Regions from separate parts of the Thioalkalivibrio sp. AKL12 genome, predicted to be linked through region 3. Evidence: predicted binding sites of a transcription regulator. Region 3 holds the regulator's gene; each other region holds the start of a gene.
The links. The regulator sigma-54, encoded in region 3, starts transcription at its own class of promoters, with help from an activator protein. The targets are predictions, from matches to a motif close to TGGCANGNTNCNTGCTT.

Region 1 (2,270 bases), on a different contig from region 3:
CTGTTCGATGCCGTCGACCGGGACTTTGAACGCAGCCGCATCCTGCTCAATCTGAACGCCCACGGGGCCCGCGCCATCAACGTGCTGATGGACGACCTGCGCGCCCATCTGGACGCCAATCCGCCGGCCGACCTCGATTGGGACATGGCCGGCATGGCCCGACTGTTCGCGGACCAGGAGCGCCTGCTGATCGAGGGACAACTCCACAGCCTGTATGCCGTGGCCGCGATGATCACGCTGCTGATGCTGCTGATGTGGCGCTCGATCCCCCTGACCCTCCTCAGCATGATCCCCAACCTGGCACCGGTGGCGATGATCTTCGCCCTGATGGGCCTGCTGGGGATCTGGCTGGACATGGCCACGGCCATGATTGCCAGTGTCGCCATCGGGATCGCCGTGGACGACACCATCCACATCCTGCACAACTATCGCCAGCGCCGCGGGCGTGGCAGCCCGGTCGCCTGGGCCCTCGCCCGGAGCTTCCGCCGCAGCGGTCGCGCGATCACCGCCACCACGATCGTGCTGGTGGGTCAGTTCCTGCTGCTGGCCCTGTCCGACTTCCAGCCCACAGCCGCCTTTGGCTGGCTGACGGCCTTCGGGCTGATCGCGGCGCTGCTGTTCGACCTGCTGGTCCTCCCGGCCCTGCTGGTCGCCGGGCATCGGCTAACCCGCTCGCGCACGGCCTGACCCCAACCACCGTTGATCCCCGGTGGCCCACACTGGCTGCGCGGTCGCGATCGTCACGGTGCACACCCCTTCACAAAGCAAACCAGCCCACCGTCATTGGCCTCCACGGCAACGTATTCGACCGGTCTGTCGAGATGCTTTACAAGCAAAACAATCCACTCAAGCCATTGTTTTATCGAGAACTCCTCCCGAATCTCCGATTCCCGCCGTCCGCAAGGCCCCAAACATCCCCGACCGCCGTCGACCCCTTTTACAGTTCGGCTCGAGAAACCGCCCGACTGCAACGAAGATTCCGAACCGCCCCATCAGGACGTCTATTTATTTGCGCAAAATCCGATAGTTACAAGGGGGTCGGTATTGCGGTCGAAACCTGGCACGCGACCTGCTTTGTATTCAACCGAAAGCAACAGACAAGGCCACCAGGCCAAACCCCGGCGATGGTTGAATCGCTTTTGATTAAGCATCAGGAGAACCCCATGAACGCGAAAAAAGTACTTCTTGCTTCGCTCTGCGTCGGCATTTTCGCCGCAGGTGCGAGTACCGCGACAGCGGAGACGATCGACTTCGACATGAATCTCGACGCCACCGCGAACTACAGCGGCTCGGTCGAAAACGTCCGCCGGATCCAGTTCGACCTGAACACCCAGACCTTCCAGTACGTCCAGGACCCGGACAACCCCGCACAGGTAGGCGATGTCTTCTATGACCGCGGGTACGGCGATGCCACGGGCTACCGGACCTCGCTCGGCGGAGCTGCGCCTCGGACCGGGGACCGATTGGGCGAGGACTACTCCATGGGGCTCCTCTGGGATGAGCTCCGCGGCGTAATCACCGGCACCGATACCGTCGGCGGCAACTACGTGGTCAACGCCAACTACACCTCGGTGGGTACCGACAACTTCCAGCTGTTCATGTCCGATGTGACCCCCGGTTTCGGCCAGGACTATGAAGGGGCAGCGGCCCACTACAGCGCCGGCGAGCAGGTGATGGAACTCGCCCTGAAGTCCGGGAACAGCATCCTGGAGTTCGAAAGCGAGGGCGGGGCCTTCATCGAAGGGACCTTCACCTTCGAGTTCCAGGTGGTGGACGTACTGCCGGGCTTCTGGTTCACCCGCGACGGCATCGACTTCGCGGACCTGATCGAAGACGAGGACGGCGCCCCGACCTTCCAGGTCACGGCCTCTGCCAGCGCCGGCACCGTCCAGGATCCGGCTCCGGAGACCTTCTTCGGTGACGATGCCAACAACGTGTACGGCGACACCCAGGAAGGTCAGACCCTGTTCAGCGAAACCCAGTCCACCCACGATGGCAGCCTGCGCTTCGCAGTGCCGGAACCGGGTACCCTGGCGCTGATGGGGCTGTCCCTGCTGATCCTGGCGGGCTTCATCGGGGTCGGTGGCATCCGCCGCCGCTCCGCCAACGCCTCCCGCCAGGCAGCCTGACCGATAACAAAACGACAACCTTGGCGGCCCTCCCCCCCCTGGGGGCCAACGAGTTAAGGGCTCCCTCCGTGGAGCCCTTTTTTGTGCCCGCCCTCCGGCTCATACCGCAGACCAAAACCCTGGATGCCTACCCCCAAGGCT
Region 2 (2,270 bases), on a different contig from region 3:
CGTTGTAGAACACCCGGGCCTCGACCTGATCCAACCACGGCGTGATGCGCTCGCGCGTCAGCGCTAGGCTGTAGCCGGTTCGCTCGAACTGCGTGCCGTCCATGCCGCGGTCGTCGTAGGCCGCCTCAGCATCCGAGCGGTCGAGGGTGAGTTCCACCAGGGTGTCGGCATCCGGCCGCCAGCCGAGGATCCCGGTGCCGCTCCAGCGCGAGTACTGCGAGTGCACCGTGTTGCCGTCGCCGTCCTTGTAATCGGCCTGATCGGACAGGGTGCCGATGCCGCGGATGTAGCCCTGCTCGCTGCCAGTGGCAACATCGGTGATCAGGTCGAAACGGTCGAAGCGCCCGACGGTGATCCCGGCAAAACCGGTCACACCGCCGTCGGCATCGAACACCGGGGCATCCCGCTCGAAACGCACCGTGCCGGCGGGATTGGCGCCATACCGCACGGTCTGGGGACCCTTGCGCACCTCAATGCGGTCGAAGGCCTGCGGATATGCGTAGGCGGTGGGCGGATCCATGCGTCCGCCGCAGCCGCCAAGGATTAGGTCATCGTCCAGCAGGATGGCCAGCCGCGAGCCACCCAGACCGCGCAACTCCGGATCGCCGCTGGTGCCACCCTTGCGGCTGACCGCGAAACCGGGGATGGACGCTAGGTACGAACCTCCATCGTGTGCCGGCAACGGCAGGCGTGGCTGGCGTGGGTCGGTGGTGACCACGCCGGGCCCTTCCATTGCCGGTGCGGTGATCACCACCGGCGGCAAAAGGACGGCCGCTGGTTCGGACGTCCCATCGGCCAACGACGCACTGGGCCACATGGGTACACTGGCACCCAGTACCATAGCCAGTGCGCGGCGCAGCGTTACATTCAGCATTACTACCTCTCCCTTGTCGTGATATCGAAGGCATCAGAGCAAGGGCCAGGCCAAACCGGTCAAGCGGCGGGCCATCGAATGCAGCGCTATGAATTGGCATGATTTTTTGGCAGATGGGTAACCGCAGGGGCTATAAACGGGTTCACCCGCATGTGGCATTTGCCACAGGGCACGGGTGATATCGCACATGCGCCAGCGATCTGGTTTGTCAGTACTCGCGGGGTTAGGCAGGCTATATTGAAGGCAATCCACAGGAACTGCCGGCCACGGCGGCTGGCTGAATAGGTACGGACGGTGGGGATAGAAACCAGATCCGATCAGACGGGTGCTGAAATCATCGGCAATTCCCCGGAACTGCAGGCCGTGCTGCGCCAGGTCAGCATGGTGGCGGCCACCGATGCCACCGTGTTGGTGCTCGGCGAAAGTGGTACCGGCAAGGAGCGACTGGCGCGGCGCATTCATGCGCAGAGCCGACGCCCGGACGGGCCGCTGGTAACGTTGAACTGTGCGGCCCTGCCCGCAGAACTGGTCGAATCGGAGCTGTTCGGCCACCGGCGCGGGGCCTTTACCGGTGCCAACTCCCACCAGACCGGGCTGGTCCAGCAAGCGGCTGGGGGCACGTTATTCCTCGACGAGATCGCCGAGCTGCCGGCTGGGGCGCAGGCCAAGCTGCTGCGGTTCCTAGAGGCCGGGGAATGCCAACCCCTGGGCGCGGGGACGACCGAACACGTGGACGTGCGCGTGATCGCCGCCACCCATCAGGACCTGCATGCGTGGGTCGGTGCCGGACAGTTTCGCGCTGATCTCTATTACCGCCTGCAGGTGGTGCCACTGGAGATGCCGCCGCTGCGCCTGCGCCAGGGCGATATCCCGCTGCTCACCGAGCACTTTCGCAACACGCTGGCCGCCCACCATGGACTGACGCCGCCGACCTTTGCGCCAGCGCTGCGCAGGTGGCTGGCCCAGTGGCCATGGCCGGGCAATGTCCGCGAGCTGAAGAACCTAGTGGAGCGCTGCGTGATCTTCATGCCGGGCCAGCAGGTGGCGCCGGGCGACATCCCGGACCACTGGATGCAGCTACCCCCGGGTCAGGCGGGCGGGCCGTGGATTATCCCTCCGGACGGCCTGAGTCTGGAACGGGTGGAGATGGAACTGATCCGCCAGGCACTGGAACAGACTCGCGGCAATCGCTCGCGCGCCGCGCGCCTGCTGGGCCTGACCCGCGACACCCTGCTGTACCGTATGAAGAAACACGCCATCAGCTAGGGAGACATGGACCGGTGTCCACGCCCACGTTGGTGCCCCGTTTGTTCCGAGACAATGTGTTTCCCTGGGTGACTTGATGTTCGGGAGTCATGGATGCCATTAAGTGAGTTCGAACTAAAGCGGATAGAAA
Region 3 (2,270 bases):
CCTCGTGAGAGGCCTCGGCGTGGATGTGATTGCCGCTGACCTGGAGATTCGCTTCGGCCTGGTTGTGCTGATTCCGGGTCTTCTCGTGGGTCAGCACGACGTGGACGTCGATGACCTTGTCGAAGTGGCGCTCCAGCTTCGCGAATTTCTCGTTGACGTAGTCGCGCAGGGCGTCGGTGATGTCCACGTGGTGGCCGGTCAGGTTGATCTGCATGGTCAGGACTCCTTGGTTACTTGCTGCCGGTGGGCATCGAGGCCATCTGCCGGCGTTCGCTGGATGAAGGGATGTGCATCGCCTCGCGGTACTTGGCCACGGTGCGGCGCGCTACGTTGATGCCCCGGTCCGACAGGACCTGGGCGAGCCGGGCATCGCTGAGCGGCTTGTTCGGGGGTTCGTCGCCAATCAATTCGCGAATCATGGCACGGATGGCGGTGGCGGAACACTCGCCGCCATCGTTCGTGCCGACATGGCTGGAGAAGAAATACTTGAACTCGAAGACCCCGCGCGGGGTGTGCATGTATTTCTGCGTGGTAACCCGCGAGATGGTCGATTCGTGCATCTCCAGGGTCTCGGCAATGTCGCGCAGGATCAATGGCTGCATCGCGACGTCGCCATGCTCGAGAAAGCCCTGCTGGCGGTGGACGATCGCCTCGGCGACCCGCAGCAGGGTGTCGTTGCGGCTGTGCAGGCTCTTCAGGAACCAGCGTGCCTCCTGCAGCTGATCACGCATAAAGGCGCTGTCGCGGGCATCCGAGACCTGGCGCACCATGCCGGCGTAGAGGTCGTTGATGCGGATGCGCGGTGCGATCTCCGGGTTTAGATCCACGCGCCAGCCCTCGGTGGTGTGGCGCACGTAGACATCCGGGACTACGTATTCCGAGGTGGCGGAGCTGATCTGTGCGCCGGGCCGCGGGTTCAGGGTGCGGATCAGATCCAGTGCGCGGGCCAGTTCGTCCGGGTCGCGTACGCCGGACTGGCGCTGCAGGGCCTTGTAGTCGCGCTTGCCCAGGCTGTCCATGCCGTGTTCCAGGATCGCCCGTGCGGCCTCGCGGGCCGGGGCGTCCGGGGCCAGTTCGCGTAGCTGGATCTCCAGGCACTCCCGCAGGTTGCGCGCGCCGACCCCCAGCGGGTCGCACTGCTGAATCCAGTGGAGCACTGCCTCGACCTCGTCGACGCCGACGGATTCATCCTCGCCTCGGCTGATGGTCTCGGCCAGGGTGTCGAGGTCGCCCTCGAGATAGCCGTCGGGGCTGATGGCGTCGATCAGGGCCGCCCCGATGCGCTGGTCGCGCGGTGTCAGATGGCTCAGATGCAGCTGCCACAGCAGGTGATCCTGCAGGCCCTCACCGTCGTCGTCGCTGGTGTTTTCCAGCGGGTCGCGGTCATCCACGCCCTTGTTGGGCGTCGGGGCCGGCTCGTAGATGTCGTCCCAGCGGCTGTCGGTCGTCAGTTCCTCGGGGATCACGTCGTCGCTGGTAGTGGTGGCCTCCATGCGATCGCCTTCCACCAGCTCGCCGTCCTGGTTCAGGCGCTCGGTGTCGGCCTCGGCATCTTCGTCCTCGACCTGTTCGAGCATGGGGTTGCTCTCCAGCGCCTGCTGGATCTCCACCTGGAGCTCGAGCGTGGACAGCTGCAACAGGCGGATCGCCTGCTGCAGTTGCGGGGTCATGGTCAGCGTCTGACCCAGCTGCAGATTCAGGCCGGGTTTCAGCATCGGGTATGCGGGGCGAGGGTGGGCATTGATGGAATCTTAAAGCCTGCCTTGTGGTTTGTGCACCGACCGGGCCGCATATGGGGCGCTTTCACAGGCGGAAGTTCTCGCCGAGATAGACCCGGCGCACCTGGGGATCGGCCAGCAGCTCGTCCGGTGTACCGGCGGCGAGCAGGCGTCCCTCGCTCAGAATATAGGCCCTGTGGCAGATGCCGAGGGTCTCGCGCACGTTGTGATCGGAGATCAGTACGCCGATGCCGCGCTGGGCGAGATGCCGAATCACGTCCTGGATGTCGCCCACCGAGATCGGGTCCACCCCGGCGAAGGGCTCGTCCAGACAGATGAAGCGCGGATCCCCGGCGAGGGCGCGGGCGATCTCGGCCCGGCGCCGTTCCCCACCGGACAGCGCGATGCCCGGGCTGTGGCGCACGGTCTCGAGCTGGAACTCCTCGATCAGCGCATCGCCAATGCGCCGGCGCTCGTGGCGATCGAGTCCGGGGCGCAGCTCGAGCACGGCCTGGAGGTTGTCCCACACGCTCAGGCGGCGAAAGATCGAGG

Region 1: D579_RS0107230 (PEP-CTERM sorting domain-containing protein) is a predicted target of sigma-54. The motif match lies at 1,059-1,075, and genes of this name have one in related genera.
Region 2: D579_RS0101645 (TonB-dependent copper receptor) is a predicted target of sigma-54. The motif match lies at 911-927, and genes of this name have one in related genera.

Annotation. Positions count from the first base shown of each region.
Region 1 covers NZ_KB898895.1:121,467-123,736, forward strand. Annotated here, with positions in the region: gene D579_RS0107225 (RND family transporter) at 1-687, shown strand, start outside; gene D579_RS0107230 (PEP-CTERM sorting domain-containing protein) at 1,164-2,129, shown strand.
Region 2 covers NZ_KB898890.1:70,899-73,168, reverse strand. Annotated here, with positions in the region: gene D579_RS0101645 (TonB-dependent copper receptor) at 1-874, opposite strand, end outside; gene D579_RS0101640 (sigma-54-dependent Fis family transcriptional regulator) at 1,208-2,140, shown strand.
Region 3 covers NZ_KB898903.1:32,681-34,950, forward strand. Annotated here, with positions in the region: gene hpf (ribosome hibernation-promoting factor, HPF/YfiA family) at 1-214, opposite strand, end outside; gene D579_RS0111840 (RNA polymerase factor sigma-54) at 231-1,715, opposite strand; gene lptB (LPS export ABC transporter ATP-binding protein) at 1,804-2,270, opposite strand, start outside.